2 regions of the Plantibacter sp. H53 genome follow, and region 1 is predicted to be linked to the other one. Evidence: riboswitches for the same ligand, from Rfam matches in the RefSeq annotation. Region 1 holds a riboswitch; the other holds the start of a gene.

Region 1 (7,571 bases):
GTGCCTCGCGGATCGTGACGGGTCGTCGACCGTGCACCCGGTTCGAGTTCGACGACACCGGCGTCGTCGACGGTTCCACGGCGCTCATGCCGAGACCTCGGTCCAGGCGCTGCGGAACGCTCTGGCGGCGGCCGCCGGATCGTCGACGGCGCAGATGGCGGAGACGACGGCGAGACCCGCGGCACCGGCGGCGTGGAGCTCGACCGTGTCGTCCAGTGACACCCCACCGATGGCGACGCACGGGAGCGGGGTCGCGGCGGCGATCGCGGCGAACCCCTCCACGCCGAGCGGCGCCGGGTGGTCCGGCTTCGTCGTCGTCGGGCGGATGACGCCGACGCCCAGGTAGTCGACCGTCCCGGGTGACAGCGCTGCGACCGCGTCGAGGTGCGCCGGGGTGTTCGCCGTCAGTCCCACGACGGCGGCCTGCCCCACGATACGACGCACGGCGTCGACCGGGAGATCGCTCTGACCCACGTGGACGCCGTGGACGACGGCACCGGCGGAACGGGCCGCGAGGAAGACGTCCACCCGGTCGTCGACGAGGAGCAGCGCCCGACCGGCGACGACCTCCGCCGCACGCACGGTCAGGTCGAACAGCGCTCGCGCCGACGCGGTCTTCTCCCGCAGCTGGACCGCGGTCACCCCGCCGTCGACGGCTCGGCGCACGACGTCGAGGACACCGCGATCCCCGCTGGCCGAGGCGTCCGTGACGAGGTAGGTGGCGATGCCGCGGCGCACGAGCTCGGCGTGCGAACGGGCCGCGAGGACCCGGTCCGCGGTGGTCGAGGCGCTCACGCGATCACCGCCAGGCTGCGGACGGTGTCGGCGTCGAGGAGGTGGAGGCGGTCGAGGAAGGCGGGAGCGAAGGAGCCGGGGCCGCGGCTCTCCGCAGCCGCAAGCTGCGCGGCGACCGTGTACGCGGTGGTCGCCGCGACCGTCGTCAGCAACCGGTCGTCGTCGAGTGAGGCGAAGGCGGCGAGTACGGCACCGAGGGCACAGCCACCGCCCGTCACGAGGGTGAGCCAGGCGTGCCCGTTCGAGCAGCGGACGATGCGCTCACCGTCGGTGATGACGTCCGTCGGGCCGGAGATCGCGACGACGGCGCCCGAGGTGCGGGCGATCGCGGTGGCCGCCTCGATCGCGCTGTCGACCGAGTCGGTGCTGTCGACCCCGCGACCGCCGGCGCCCAGTCCGGCGAGGGCGATGATCTCGCTGGCGTTGCCGCGGACGATCGTCGGCCGGAGGTCGAGGAGGTCGGCGGCGAGCGCCGTGCGCACCGGTAGGAAGCCGACGGCCACGGGGTCGAGCACCCACGGTGTGCCGGCGTCGTTCGCGGCGGAGGCGGCCTCGACCATCGCCTCGCGCTGCTCCGCCTGCGGCGTCCCGAGATTGAGGAGCACCCCGGAGGCGATGCGGGCGAACGGCCCGGCCTCGGTGGGGATGTCGGTCATCGCCGGGGCGGCGCCGATGGCGAGCAGGACGTTCGCGGTGAAGTTCGTCACCACGGCGTTCGTGATCGATTGGACGAGCGGCGTGTGCTCGCGCAGGCGCTCGAGGAGGTCCCCGGACGCGCTCGCGAACTCGCCGACGGACGAGTCGTCGGTGGACGGGTGGGCGGACTGCTGCGGTGTGCGAACGCTCATTCGCGACATCCCTTCGCTCGGACTAACGAGATCAGGTTCGACGGGTGTGTTCTCAGCCGATCGTCGTGGGATCGGCACCCCGTGTCACTCGCGACCACCCTAGCGGGTCGGCCCGGCTTCCCGTCCAGCGGGCGGGCGAGGATGATGGAGGGATGGACTTCTTCGAGCTGGTCACCATCGTCTTCGAGGTCGCCGGTGTCGGGGCGATGGTCGTGGGCTTCGTGATCGCCGTCACCCTCTCGGCCCGTCTGTGGTGGAGCACGCGCGACGGCGCTCGGGCCTTCCGGATGCTGCGGGAGACGATCGGCTCGGTCATCCTGCTCGGGCTGGAGATCCTCGTGGCCGCAGACCTCGTGAAGACGGTCACGTCGACGCCGTCGCTGACCGACGCGCTCGTCCTCGCGATCATCGTCGTCATCCGCACCCTGCTGAGCTTCTCCCTGCAGATCGAGATCGAGGGCACCCTCCCCTGGAGGCGCCTGGCGACGACCGGCCCGCAGTTGTTCGACCGCGCGGTCAAGCGCGGTGGCGAACGCACCCGACGTCGCGCCGAGCAGCAGGACGCCTCAGCCCAGGATCTCGAACCGTCCGATGCGACGTCGGCACCGGCGGTCGCGGCGCAGCCGATCCCCGACGACGAGGACGGCTTCCCGGAGCTCCGCAGTCGCAGCTAGCGCGGCACGGCTAGCGTGCCGCGGAGGTCGCCCAGGTGTCGCGGATGAGGTCGGGCAGCAGGCGCATGTCGTCGAAGACGTGGGTGCCGTCGCCGATGAGCCGCTCGGCGGGCGTCATGCCACCGGCGTAGGCGTAGACCGTCATGCCGGCCGCACGGGCAGCCAGGACGCCGACGACGCTGTCCTCGACGACCGCGCACCGTTCGGGGGCCGTGTCGAAGTCGGCGGCGGCGTGCAGGAACAGGTCGGGTGCGGGCTTGCCGACGGCGACGTCGGTCGCGCTGAAGATGCGCCCGTCGAAGCGGTCGTGGATGCCCACCTGCCCGAGGTTGCGGACGACGTCGTGCAGCATCCCGTTCGAGGCGACGCACAGCGGCACCCCGGTCGCAGCGATACCGTCGAGGGCAACGACGACCCCGTCGACGGCCTCGAGCTCACGTTCGCAGATGCCGCGGAACATGTCGCTCCAGCGCTGGATCCAGTCGGCCTCGAGCGGCTTCCCGAGGCGCTGCTCGACCAGCGTCGCGTACGTCTCGAGTGAGGCGCCGACGAAGAGCTCCCGCACCTCCGCCTCGGTGTAGTCGCCGCCGACCTCGTTGAGGAGCTGCAGGTTCACCCGGACGGAGATGCGTTCCGTGTCGACGAGCGTGCCGTCGCAGTCGAAGATGACGAGGTCCGGATAGTCGACTGGCATGCTCCGAGCCTAAACGACGCCGCCTGCGCTGTGGCCGTGTGCCATCCGTTGGGGGCCTCCGACGATGGTCGGCGCGGCGCTCAGCGGGCCGCGCGGACGCCCTGTCGCTGCCAGGTGACGACCATGCGTCGCGCATACTGGGTCGCCGCGACGAAGTGGCCGAGGAGTCCGAGCAGGATCGCCACGAAGCCGACCCCGCCGAAGACCCGGTGGAGCGCCGACGCCGGATCCCCGCCGCCGAGCGCGAGGCCCGTGAGCAGCGCGAAGAAGCCGACGAAGAGGAACACCGTCCGGATCTTGCCGGCGATGCTCACCGGCACCTCCGGCGTCCCGCGGAACGCGACGACGGCGACGAACGCGAGCAGGAGGTCGGGGACGATCATGACCACGAACACCTGCCATGGGATGATCTGCGCGATGGCGAACGACGCGGCGACCACGACCACGGTCAGGCGGTCGGCGACCCCGTCGAGCCAGGTGCCGAGCGCGGAGACCGTGCCCATGCGGCGCGCGATCTGTCCGTCGGCGACGTCGCTCAGGAACACGACCGCACCGACGACGAGCGCGGCCCAGTAGGAGCCGGTGATCACGAGGGCGGCGAAGACCGGCAGGAGGACGATACGTCCCGCCGTGATCGCGTTCGGCAGGTTCTTCCAGTCGTCGTCGGAGAACAGCTGCGTCCGGAGGCGCGCGAGCGGCGTCTTCTCGTGCAGCGTCACCGGGATCATCGCCTCGTCACCGGGGATCGCGGCACCGCGGCGGAATCGGGCGATCGCGACGATCGTCACCACGACGACGAGCGCGAACAGCAGCACCCAGCCGGTGGCACCGAGGTACTGGCGGACCGTGTCGAGCGTGGCACGGACGAGGGAGCCGACGCCGACGTAGACGGCGGACCAGAGGAGGGAGCCCAGCAGTGATGCCGCGAGGAACGACCGGTAGGGCACGCGGGCGACCCCCGCGGCGGTCGGTGTCAGGCATCGGAGCACGGGCACGAGCCGGGTGAGGAAGACGGCCTGGGCCCCGCGTCGCTCGAGCGCCTCGACCGCGCGGTCCCAGCCGTCGACACCGAGGCGCCGGATGACGGCCGAGTCACGGAGACGACCACCGGAACGACGACCGACGAGGTAGCCGAGCTGGTCCCCGAGCGACCCGCCGAGGGCGACCGCGAGGAACAGCACGAGGGCGCCGGGGGCGGAGTCGAGCATGGCCGAGAGGAGGAGCACCACCGGTTCACCGGGGACGACGAGGCCGAGCCAGAGGCCGGATTCGGCGGTCGTGAACAGGAGCCCGAGGAGCCAGATCAGCGGATCGGGCAGCGCCGTCGCGGCGTCGTTCACCCACCCGATGATGTCCACGGATCCCCGTTCAGCAGTGCGATCCGCACTCCTGGGTGGGGCGCGGCTCGCCCAAGTCTACGGACGAGCCGCGCCCTCCCATCCCCGAGAGGTCGTTCAAACGGTCATTCGCCGGACAGTTCGTCCCGATTCGCGCGTCGACGACGCAGGACGGCCGCGGTGACGACACCGGCGGCGCCGAGCACGAAGAGCGCTCCGGCAGCGACGATCCACGGCATCGCGTCCGCACCGGTCGAGGGCAGGCGACCCGAGTTGCCCGGAACGGCGGGGTCGCTCGGATTCGCCGACGGCACGGGCACGACGGCGTCGGGAACGAGGACGAAGGCCGGCACCGAGACCTCGGAACCGTCTGCGGCGACGACCGCGGTCGCCGTGGTGGCCCCCTCGGCGGTGTAGCCCGCCGGGACCGCCACGGACACCTCGTAGGAACCGGGCGCGAGTCCGTCGAGGCCGTAGGCGCCGTCGGCGTCAGTCGTGATGTCGACCGGGCCGGCCGAGGTCTCGACGGTCAGGGTCACGTCCGCGATCGGAGCACCCGCGTCCGTCTCGACCGTTCCAGCGAGGCCGCCGAGCACGGCGTCGGCGACGAGCACGAAGGTGGGCACCGTCTGGACAGCGCCGTCGGTGCCGACGACGACGGTGGCGGTCGTGGCGCCACCCGCGGGCACGGAGTACCCGACCGGGACGGTCAGCGTGACCTCGTAGCTGCCCGGCGCCAGGTCGGCGAGCCCGTAGGACCCCTCGGCCGTCGTCGTCAGGGCGACCGGGCCGCCCGGCGTCGTCACCGTGACCGTCGCGGCGGGCACCGGGGCGTCGGTGTCCGTCCGGACGTCGCCGATGACGGTGCCGAGCCGAGCGAGCTCGAAGTCGACCGCGTCCAGATCGGCGCCGGCGAGCTCCTCCGCCCGGCTTGCGGTTCCGGAGACGACGTACCCCTCGGGGGCGACGACCGAGACCTCGTAGGACCCCGCGGGCAGGAGCGGGAAACGGTAGGAACCGTCGGCGGCCGTGACGGCGCGCTCGACACCGTTCGGACCGTCGACGCTCACGGTGACGCCGGCCACACCGACCCCGCCGGAGCTGACCACGCCGCCGAGGCTGGGGTTCGCGACGAGCACGAAGTGCTGCTCGGTGATGGGCGTCCCGCTGCCGACCGGCACGGTGAACGACGCCGGTGCGGTCTGGACCGCGTACCCGGACGGTGGCGTGATGACCACCGAGTGGTCGCCGACCGGCACGGTGTCGAAGAGGTAGTTCCCGTCGGTGTCGGTGGTGACGCTGCCGACACCGTCGATGGTGACGGTGGCACCGACGATCGGGACGCCGTCCGTGTCGAGCGCGGTCCCCGACACGGCGACGGGCACGATGTCGCGGACGGTGAAGTCCGCGACGGCGTCCGTGTCCGTGAGGTCAACTGCGGCACGTGCAGGACCGACGGCGATCTTGCCGGTCGGCGGGACGAGCTGCACCGTGTAGCCGTCGGTCGCGAAGTAGCCGGTGAAGAAGTACGTGCCGCCACCCGCGGTCGTGGTCGACGCCACCACCCGGCCGTCGCGGTCGATGAGCCGGACGCCGACGCCGTCCAGCGGGCCCGCGGTCTGGTCGGTCACCGTGCCGGTCACGTCACGCGCGATCGACGCGAACCACGCCTGGTAGACGGGCGCGCCCGACCGCTGCCGGAACGAGAAGGTGAGGCTGGAGATCGGGGCGGAGGGTTCGAACCACCCTGCCGCGCCGGCGGTGTCCGCAGCGGCGTCGTTGCCGCGGAGCACCTGCGTCGTCGGGTCCCAGGTGGGGACGTCCGTTGCGGATCCGGTGCAGGACGGCTTGCCGACCAGGCCGGGAGCGCAGTAGTTGAAGCCGCCGTTGAACCCGAGCTCGTCAGGGGTGAGCGCCGCGCCGTCGGGACCGATCGCCGTCACGGTGACCTGGTCGGCGTCGATGTCGCCGAGGACGAAGGTCCAGCCGGACGGCGGCGTCGGCGTCGCGAAGGAGTAGGTCGTGGTCGAGGGCGACGCCGCGTTGTTCGCCTTCGGGCGGAGGTTGAGGTAGGGCTGATCCCGGCTGCTGCCGTACTTGGCACCGACGGGGGTCGAGGCCGCCAGCCAGGTCGAGGCGCCGGAGATGACGCCGACGCCACCGCCACCGCCACCGACCGAGTCACTCGTCAACGCCGCGGTGAGGGCGGGCTGACCGGCCAGGGTCATGGTGCCCTGGTACGACCCCGATGCACCGGAGAACGTGGGCCACGTCGCCCAGCTCGACGTGGTCGCGGCGGAGGCCGCCGGGACGGCTGCGCTGAGGGCGAGCGCGGAGGCTCCGAGCAGGGCGAGCACAGCGGCTCCGATGCGGCGGGTCATGGGCGCCAGGATAAACGGACACCCGTCGCCTGCGAAACCCCTCTGTCCCGTTTACGGGGGGTCGGCTCGAGCCGTGGTAGTCGCCGTGTGTGGCACCAGCGGCCCACGGACGGGCCGCGCAGGATACCTCCGTAGGAGGACGGGGGATCAGGCGCGCGGGCGATTCGGAACGGAGGCGGTCCGAGCAGGCTGGAACCATCAACCGATCAGCTCCGCACACCGCGGAGACAGCTCCGCACACCGCGGAGACAGCTCCGCACACCGCGGAGGAAGGAACCAGTTCATGTCCGCCTCAGCCACAACCGAGTCCACCACGATCTCGCCCGCCGAGGACGTGACCCTGGCAGACGCCCCGACCGAAGCGTTCGGCCCCGAGCCCCTCACCCAGGCCACGCCCGTGCAGGAGGTCGCGCCGACCCAGCCGACGACGCCCATGCCCCTCGCACCCGTACCCGCCCCGACGGCCGTCGACCGCGAGAGCTCGACCCAGACACTGTCGATCATCGCGTTCGCCCTGTCGATCGCCGCGGTCGTCGCGCCGTCGTTCGTGCTCCTGCCGATCGCCTCGCTCGTGCTCGGCATCATCGCGCTCGCCCGCAAGCCGAAGTCGAAGGGCTTCGCCCTCACCGCCGTCATCATCTCCGGCACCATGCTGGCGCTCGCCCTGATCGTCGCCGCCGGCGCAGCCCTCCTGCTCGGGGTGTCGGTGATCAGCGGCGGTTACGCCGGCTGACCCGTTCTCCCTCCCGACGCCCGTCCGCTCCTCGAGCGGGTGGGCGTCGTGACGTATGTACCGGACATCCCATGCAGCCGTTTATTGTTACACAATCTTGCGGCAAGCT
Region 2 (7,571 bases), on a different contig from region 1:
GAACTCCCTGCGTTCCGTCGAGCGCGCCGTCCGCTACGAGATCCAGCGGCAGGCGGCGATCCTTAAGGACGGCGGGTCCATCGTCCAGGAGACGCGGCACTGGCACGAGGACACCGGGGCCACGTCGGCCGGCCGGCCGAAGAGTGACGCCGACGACTACCGGTACTTCCCGGAGCCCGACCTGCTCCCGGTCGTGCCGTCGCCCGAACTCATCGAGGAACTCCGAGCGGCCCTGCCCGAGCAGCCGGCGGTCCGCCGCCGTCGGCTGAAGAGCGAGTGGGGCTTCACCGACCTGGAGTTCCAGGACGTCGTGAACGGTGGTCTGCTGAACGAGATCACGGCCACCGTCGAGGCCGGCGCCGCTCCGGCAGCCGCACGGAAGTGGTGGACGGGTGAGATCTCGCGGATCGCGAACCAGCGCGACGTCGAGGCGACGAGCCTCGTGTCGCCCGAGCACGTCGCGGCACTCGCTGCGCTCGTCGAGGACGGAACGCTCAACGACAAGCTCGCGCGCCAGGTGCTCGAGGGCGTCATCGACGGGGAGGGCACTCCTCAGGAGGTCATCGACGCTCGCGGTCTCGCGCTCGTGTCCGACGACGGTCCGCTGATCGCCGCCATCGACGAGGCACTGGCCGCTCAGCCTGACGTCCTCGCCAAGATCCGCGACGGCAAGGTCCAGGCGGCCGGCGCGGTCATCGGCGCCGTGATGAAGGCGATGCGCGGACAGGCCGATGCGGCACGTGTGCGCGAACTCGTCCTGGAACGCGCCTCGCAGTAGCGGTCACTGCTGCACCATCGGGCCCGTGCCAGCGTCGACGACGGCGGCACGGGCCCGATGTCGTCGGCCAGGGGAAGCCCTGGTGCCGACTGCTGGCCCGGCATACACTTCCGCCATGCTGGTCGAAGGCACCATGCGGTGGCAGGTCACGGAAGACGCTCCGATGGCTCTCATGCTGGCGCTCGCGTTCCGCGACATGGCAGGGCTCGGGGAGCGATGCGTCGCGCAGCTTCCCGCCGTCACGCCGGGGCTGGAGCGGATCGACGTCGCCGGCCTCGACCTCGACGCGCTCGCGGTCCAGTTCGACGGCTGGTGGACCGGGATCGCTCGTCGCGACACGCGCCTCTTCATGGCCGAGGTCCGTCCACCACACTTCGAGGTGTTCGATCGAGCCCTCGACCTGCAGGAGCTCGCCTACCGGGCGTACGACGAGGCGCACCGATGGGCGTCGGCTCGTATCCGTGAGTACGAACGCGCGCTCGCAGGTCGATCGCCGAGCCGTCTCACCGACGTCTACGAACTCATCCGCGAGCGCCAGTTCGAGTTGCGTCGGCAATCCAGCTCGTTCCGGTTGGACCTCGAGGTGCTTCCGATCTGCCGACCGGGGGCCTGGGTGGTCGCGCCCGACACGATCGTGGTCAGTGAGTCGCTCCGGGACGACCGGGAGGCCTTCCGCGAATGGCTACGGCCGCTGGTCCACGGCCTGGTCTGATCCGCTCGCGACGCGCTCGACCGGCCGACGGGTCGGGTTCAGAAGCACGACCGCGATGATCGAGCCGACAGCGCCGGCAGCCGCCATCGCGGCGGTGAGCGGGTGGGAGATCTCCGCGAAGGGCATGATGAAGGCGCTCGTGAGCGCGATCCACACGGCGACGTGTGTCGGCTTGCGCTCCGGGTCGAGGCGCAGCTTGCGGGGGTGCTCGACGCGGCCGAGGAGTGTGCCGACGCCCGCGAGCAGGACCGCGACGACGAGCAGCACGACCGGTCGGGTCCACCACCATGCCGCGCTCAGCGGTTCCGCGAAGGGGATGCCGAGGGCGAGCTGGAGACCGGCGACCGCGATGATCAGGGGGAGATGCCAGAGGTACACCGTCATCAGCCGGGACCCGATGAGGAAGACGACGGCTCGCGCGGCGCGGGTCCGCATGATCGCCGTGAGCAGCGGGTGCACCAGGGCGAGCAGGGCGAGCTGCCCGACGCCGAGGACGACGAGGGGGAGGGTCGGTGGGTTGAGGTTGCCGAGCATGCTGGTCGAGTACGGCAGCCAGGTCGTGATCGGCACGAGCGCACCGTAGGAGACGAGCACCACGGCCACGAGGACGAGGCGAGGGACGGTGCGGAGACGACCATCGGCCAGGAAGAACCCGAACTGCTGCAGCAGCGGCCAGACGAACACCAGGTTGACGAGACCGATGCCGAGGAGGCCGGTCGAGTACCGGACGACGTCGACGAGGATCACGCCGGCCAGCAGGGCCGCACAGGTCAGGACGGGGTTGCGGTCGTGCCAGGTGGCCAGGAAGGGCGCGACCGCCTGGCACAGCAGGTAGGCGGCCAGGAACCAGAGCGGGGAGCCGACGCCGGCGGCGACGGCCTCGATGATGGCGGGGTCGACAGCGAGCGCCCCGGCGAGCCACAGCCCTGCGGCGAGGAAGAGCAGGACCGGGATCGTCGGCAGGGCGAGTCGGAAGACCCGGGACCGGAGGAAGTCGCTGGTCCCGCCACCACGTCGGACGGTGCTGCGCCAGCCGGTGATCGTCGCGAAGCCGCCCACGATGAAGAACATCGGCATGATCTGGCCGAACCAGGTGCCCGTATCGAACCACGGCTGCTGCTCGAGCGCCCGGGAGATGCCGATCGCGCCGTCCGGCTCGACCGCCACGGCGACCATCAGGAGGTGGACGACGACCACCGTGACGACGCAGGCGACGCGCACGAGGTCGAGGGCGAGGTCCCGCCCGGAGAGGTCTGGGACCGCCGGGGCCGACCCGGTCCGCGTTCGCGTGCTCATCGCCGGACAGCCTAGCGTCGCCGGGCCCTCCCGCCTCGGCCCCTGTGGAGAGCGTGTCGGAGGCGACTGCGACAATGGAGGCATGAGTCGGCAGGATGGAGCGTCTCGTCGCGTCTCGGCGCACGATGCCGACGACAGCGGTACCCCCATCCTCCATGTCGACATGGACGCGTTCTTCGTCTCGGTCGAGCTCTTGGAACGGCCCGAGCTGCGCGGTCTGCCGATCATCGTCGGCAACAAGGAGGGGCGGTCGGTCGTCACCTCCGCCAGTTACGAGGCTCGCCGGTACGGCGTGCGCGCGGCGATGCCGGTGTCCCAGGCGATGCGGCTCTGTCCGAGCGCCGTCGTGCTGCCGCCCCACCACGGCCGGTACCGCGAGTACTCCGACCGGGTGATGGAGGTGTTCGAGTCGGTCACGCCGCTCGTCGAGCCCCTGAGCATCGACGAGGCCTTCCTCGACGTCTCCGGCGCGGTCCGGTTGCTCGGGAGCCCGCGGACGATCGCCGCGCTCGTGAAGCAACGGGTCCTCGACGCGACCGGCCTGCCGTGCTCGGTGGGCCTGGCGGCGACGAAGTACGTCGCGAAGCTCGCCTCCGGCCTGTCCAAGCCCGACGGTCTGCTGGTCGTGCCGGCCGACGAGACCCTGGCGTTCCTCCACCCGTTGCCGGTCGGTGCACTGTGGGGCGTCGGTGGTCGGACGGAGGAGCAGCTGACGAACCGTGGCATCCGGACCATCGGTCAGCTCGCCTCCACCCCGCTGTCGATGCTCCAACGCGCGGTCGGTGAGGCCTCCGGTCGCCGACTCCTCGAGCTCGCGAACGGGATCGATCCGCGCGGCATCGAGCTGGCACGACGTGAGAAGAGCGTCAGCCACGAGGTGACCTTCCCGACGGACGTCTCCGACCCGACCATCCTCAAGCGCGAGTTGCTGAACCTCGCCGGCCTCGTCGCGATCCGACTCCGGAAGGGCGGCTACGCCGGCCGGACGATCAGCATCCGCGTGCGCTATGCGGACTTCAGCGTCGTCACCCGGTCGCGCACCATCGGCGAAGCCACGAACGTGGGCCGGCGGGTGTACGACGAAGCGGCCTCGCTGTTCGACGACCTCGATCGTGGCGGACGCCTCGTGCGCCTCGTGGGGGTGAAGGTCGACCAGCTCGTCCCGGCCGATGAGGCCGGTGCCGGGCTCTGGGACCCGGACGAGGAGTGGCGTGAAGCCGAGCAGACGATCGACCGGGTCGCAAGCCGGTTCGGCGATCTCGCGATCGCCCCCGCCTCCCTCCTCGGGAAGCCGAGGCGTCGCGGACTCGGCAGTCGCGGGGACTCGCAGGGTGCTGCGAGCACGGATCAACCCCTTGGACCGGGAGATGCCGAGCGATAGCCTCGCCGTATGACGAATCTCGTGGAGAAGCTGGCAGAACAGGCGAAGGGGCTCGGCGTGACCGCGGCCTATGGGGAGCAGCAGGACATCGACGGGACGAAACTCGTGCCCGTCGCGCTGACGTACTACGGCTTCGGCGGCGGCTCCGAGGGCGACGGCGACGACGCCCCGAGCGGCGGTGGCGGCGGTGGCGTCTCCATCCCCGTCGGTGCCTACATCAAGACCGACGAGGGTCTCCGTTTCGACCCGAACCTCATCTCGCTGATCGCCGTCGCGATCCCGTTCATCTGGGTGAGCGGCAAGGCGCTCGCCGGCCTCATCAAGGCCCTCAAGAAGTAGCCCCCTCCGTCCAACCCCTGTCGTGCGACCGCGCACGGCAGGGGTTAGACTCGTGCCACCACGGGAGTCCGGTGAACCGGGCTGAGAGGAAGGTATTCGCCTTCGACCGTCGAACCTGATCTGGATCATGCCAGCGCAGGGAGACCATTTCTCGCTATCCCGTGCTCTTTTCCGTCTACAGGAAGGGCACGTATCGTGTCAGCATCGACCAAGATCTCACCCTCTGAACGCGCTGTGTCGCGGACCTTGCGCTGGAGGGTCGTCGACATCGTCGTGGTCGCCGTACTCGGCGTCGCGACCGGCCTCATCTTCTGGGCGTGGAACACGATCGGATCACTCTGGTACGCGGGTGCCAGCGCCGTCACGCCCGGTTTCGGCGGGATCGCCGTCGGGATCTGGCTCCTCGGCGGGGTGCTCGGCGGACTCATCATCCGGAAGCCCGGCGCTGCCCTCCTCGTCGAGACCATCGGGGCGATCGTCTCCGCCCTCATCGGCAACGCATGGGGCATCACGACGGTGTACTCCGGGCTCGCTCAGGGCCTCGGTGCCGAGCTGGTGTTCGCGGCGTTCGCGTACAAGCGCTTCGGCCTCGTTCCGGCGATCCTCGCCGGTGCCGGTGCCGGGGCCGGCGCGTGGCTCCTCGAACTCGTCATGTCGGGCAACCTCGAGAAGGGTGTCGAGTTCAACGCGATCTACCTCGGTTCGCTGCTCGTCTCGGGCGCAATCCTCGCCGGTGTCGTCGGCTGGGCACTCGTCAGGGCACTCGCGTCGACCGGAGCGCTCAGTCGGTTCGCGTCGGGGCGGGACGCTCGGCGCGAGGTCTGATCGTGCCGGGAGCGGCTGCGACCGGTCCGGCGCGCGTCGTCGCGCGGGACTGGGGGTGGCGGCATGCCGGTCGGAAGGCCTGGGCGGTGAGCGACCTCGACCTCGTGATCGAACCGGGCGAGCGGGTCCTCCTGCTGGGGGCGTCCGGTGCCGGCAAGTCGACGCTGATCCACGCACTGGCCGGCGTGCTCGGCGGAGCGGACGAGGGGGAGTCCCACGGCTCGCTCCTCGTGGACGGCGTTCCGCCTGAACGAGCGAGGGGTCGCATCGGGCTCGTGCTGCAGGATCCCGACTCGCAGGTGATCCTGTCCAAGGTCGGCGACGACGTCGCCTTCGGCTGCGAGAACCTCGGCATCGAGCGCGAGGAGATCTGGCGCCGCGTCGACACCTCGCTGGAGGCCGTCGGACTGGACCTGCCGCTGGACCACTCGACCTCGGCGCTGTCCGGCGGTCAGAAACAGCGGCTGGCCCTCGCCGGCGTACTCGCCATGCAGCCCTCGCTCCTCCTGCTCGACGAACCGACCGCGAACCTCGACCCGGCCGGGGTGGCCGAGGTGCGGGACGCCGTCGCTCGGCTGGTCGATGACGGTTCGTCCACCCTGGTCGTCATCGAACACCGCGTCGACGTCTGGCGCGAGCTGATGACCAGGGTCGTCGTACTTGACGCCGACGGCGGTGTCCTCGCCGACGGGCCACCCGACCTCGTCCTCGACGACGTCGGGCAGCGCCTGGCCGATGCGGGCGTCTGGGTGCCGGGCATCCCGCTGGGGTTGGCCCCTCGTCCGGTGTCCGGCCCATCAGCGGCGGTCATCACGACCGACGACCTGGCGATCGGTCGAACGCGGAAGCAGCCGGTGCAGGAGCACCTGGGGCTCGCGGTGCCCGAAGGCGCGGGGACCGTCATCGTCGGCCCCAACGGCGCGGGGAAGTCCACGCTCGCGCTCACGCTGGCGGGACTGCTGCCGGAGATCACGGGGACGGTGACCGCCGCTCCGCAGCTCGCCGGCAGGCTGGGATCCCGGCCTATCCGCTGGAAGTCGACCGAATTGCTCGCGCGCATCGGGACGGTCTTCCAGGATCCCGAGCACCAGTTCGTCTCATCGACCGTGCGGAACGAGCTCGGTGTCGGCCTGCAGGCCCTCCGCTGGTCCCGGACCGCCATCGACGAGCGGGTCTCCGAGATCCTCGATGCGCTCGGTCTCGGTCGTCTCGCCGAGGCGAACCCGTTCAGTCTCTCGGGGGGTCAGAAGCGCCGGTTGTCGGTGGCCACCGTCCTCGCCGCCCGGCCGGCGGTCATGGTCCTCGACGAACCGACGTTCGGGCAGGATCGACGCACGTGGTTGTCACTCGTCCGCCTGCTGCAGCACGAGCTCGAACGCGGCGCGACGATCGTCTCCGTCACGCATGACGCGGGGGTCGTCGAGCATCTGGGCGACCATCGCATCCTCCTCGAACCGCCGGAGCTCCGGAGGCGGGCCGCATGACGAGCCTCACGGCAGCGGAGCGCTCGACGGTGCTGCACCATCGACCGCCGCTCGATCGGGTGAATCCGGTGACGAAGGTGCTGGCCGTCCTCATCCTGTCCGTCCCGTTGTTGCTGACGATCGACTGGGTGAGTGCGAGCACGGCGGTGCTGCTCGAAGTGATGCTGTTCCCGCTCTCCGGCCTGCGGTTCACCGCGTTGCTGAAGCGGGCCCTGCCGGTGCTCGTCTTCGCGCCCATCGGCGGGATCAGCATGCTGTTGTACGCGAAGCCGGGAGGGACGGAGTACCTGTCGCTCGGGTTCGTCCGCGTGACGGACAACTCGATCGAGCTGGCGGTCGCCGTGACGATCCGCGTGTTGGCGCTCGGTCTCCCGACGATCCTGCTCTTCGCGCGGGTGGATCCGACCGATCTGGCCGACGGCTTGTCCCAGATCGCGAAGCTGCCGTCGCGGTTCGTGCTCGGGATCCTCGCTGGAGCGCGGATGCTCGGACTCTTCATCGACGACTGGCGCAGTCTCGCGCTCGCCCGTCGTGCCCGTGGGCTGGGGGACCGGGGAGTGGTCCGGCGGTTCGCGTCCATGGCGTTCGTGCTGCTGGTGTTCGCCATCCGCCGCGGGAGCAAACTCGCGACGGCGATGGAGGCGCGGGGGTTCGGGGCACCGATCGAACGCACCTGGGCCAGACCGTCCCGCCTGGGCCGGGCCGATCTCATTGCCGTCCTGGTGACGATCGTGATCATGGCCCTCGCCCTGTCCA

The links. Region 1 has a riboswitch for thiamine pyrophosphate ahead of thiM (hydroxyethylthiazole kinase). Riboswitches for the same ligand answer to the same signal wherever they lie in the genome.
Region 2: another riboswitch for thiamine pyrophosphate. It lies ahead of A4X17_RS19670 (ECF transporter S component); the one in region 1 lies ahead of thiM (hydroxyethylthiazole kinase).

Annotation. Positions count from the first base shown of each region.
Region 1 is NZ_LWCT01000033.1:6,344-13,914, forward strand. It holds gene A4X17_RS13175 (bifunctional hydroxymethylpyrimidine kinase/phosphomethylpyrimidine kinase) at 1-88, opposite strand, end outside; gene thiE (thiamine phosphate synthase) at 85-795, opposite strand; gene thiM (hydroxyethylthiazole kinase) at 792-1,643, opposite strand; TPP riboswitch at 1,635-1,735, opposite strand; gene A4X17_RS13190 (DUF1622 domain-containing protein) at 1,796-2,317, shown strand; gene A4X17_RS13195 (HAD family phosphatase) at 2,328-3,011, opposite strand; gene A4X17_RS13200 (CDP-alcohol phosphatidyltransferase family protein) at 3,092-4,369, opposite strand; gene A4X17_RS13205 (carboxypeptidase regulatory-like domain-containing protein) at 4,474-6,729, opposite strand; gene A4X17_RS13210 (hypothetical protein) at 7,013-7,462, shown strand.
Region 2 is NZ_LWCT01000012.1:30,723-38,293, forward strand. It holds gene gatB (Asp-tRNA(Asn)/Glu-tRNA(Gln) amidotransferase subunit GatB) at 1-778, shown strand, start outside; gene A4X17_RS07880 (hypothetical protein) at 894-1,490, shown strand; gene A4X17_RS07885 (acyltransferase) at 1,461-2,786, opposite strand; gene dinB (DNA polymerase IV) at 2,869-4,167, shown strand; gene A4X17_RS07895 (hypothetical protein) at 4,177-4,506, shown strand; TPP riboswitch at 4,557-4,665, shown strand; gene A4X17_RS19670 (ECF transporter S component) at 4,741-5,331, shown strand; gene A4X17_RS07905 (ABC transporter ATP-binding protein) at 5,418-6,815, shown strand; gene A4X17_RS07910 (energy-coupling factor transporter transmembrane protein EcfT) at 6,812-7,571, shown strand, end outside.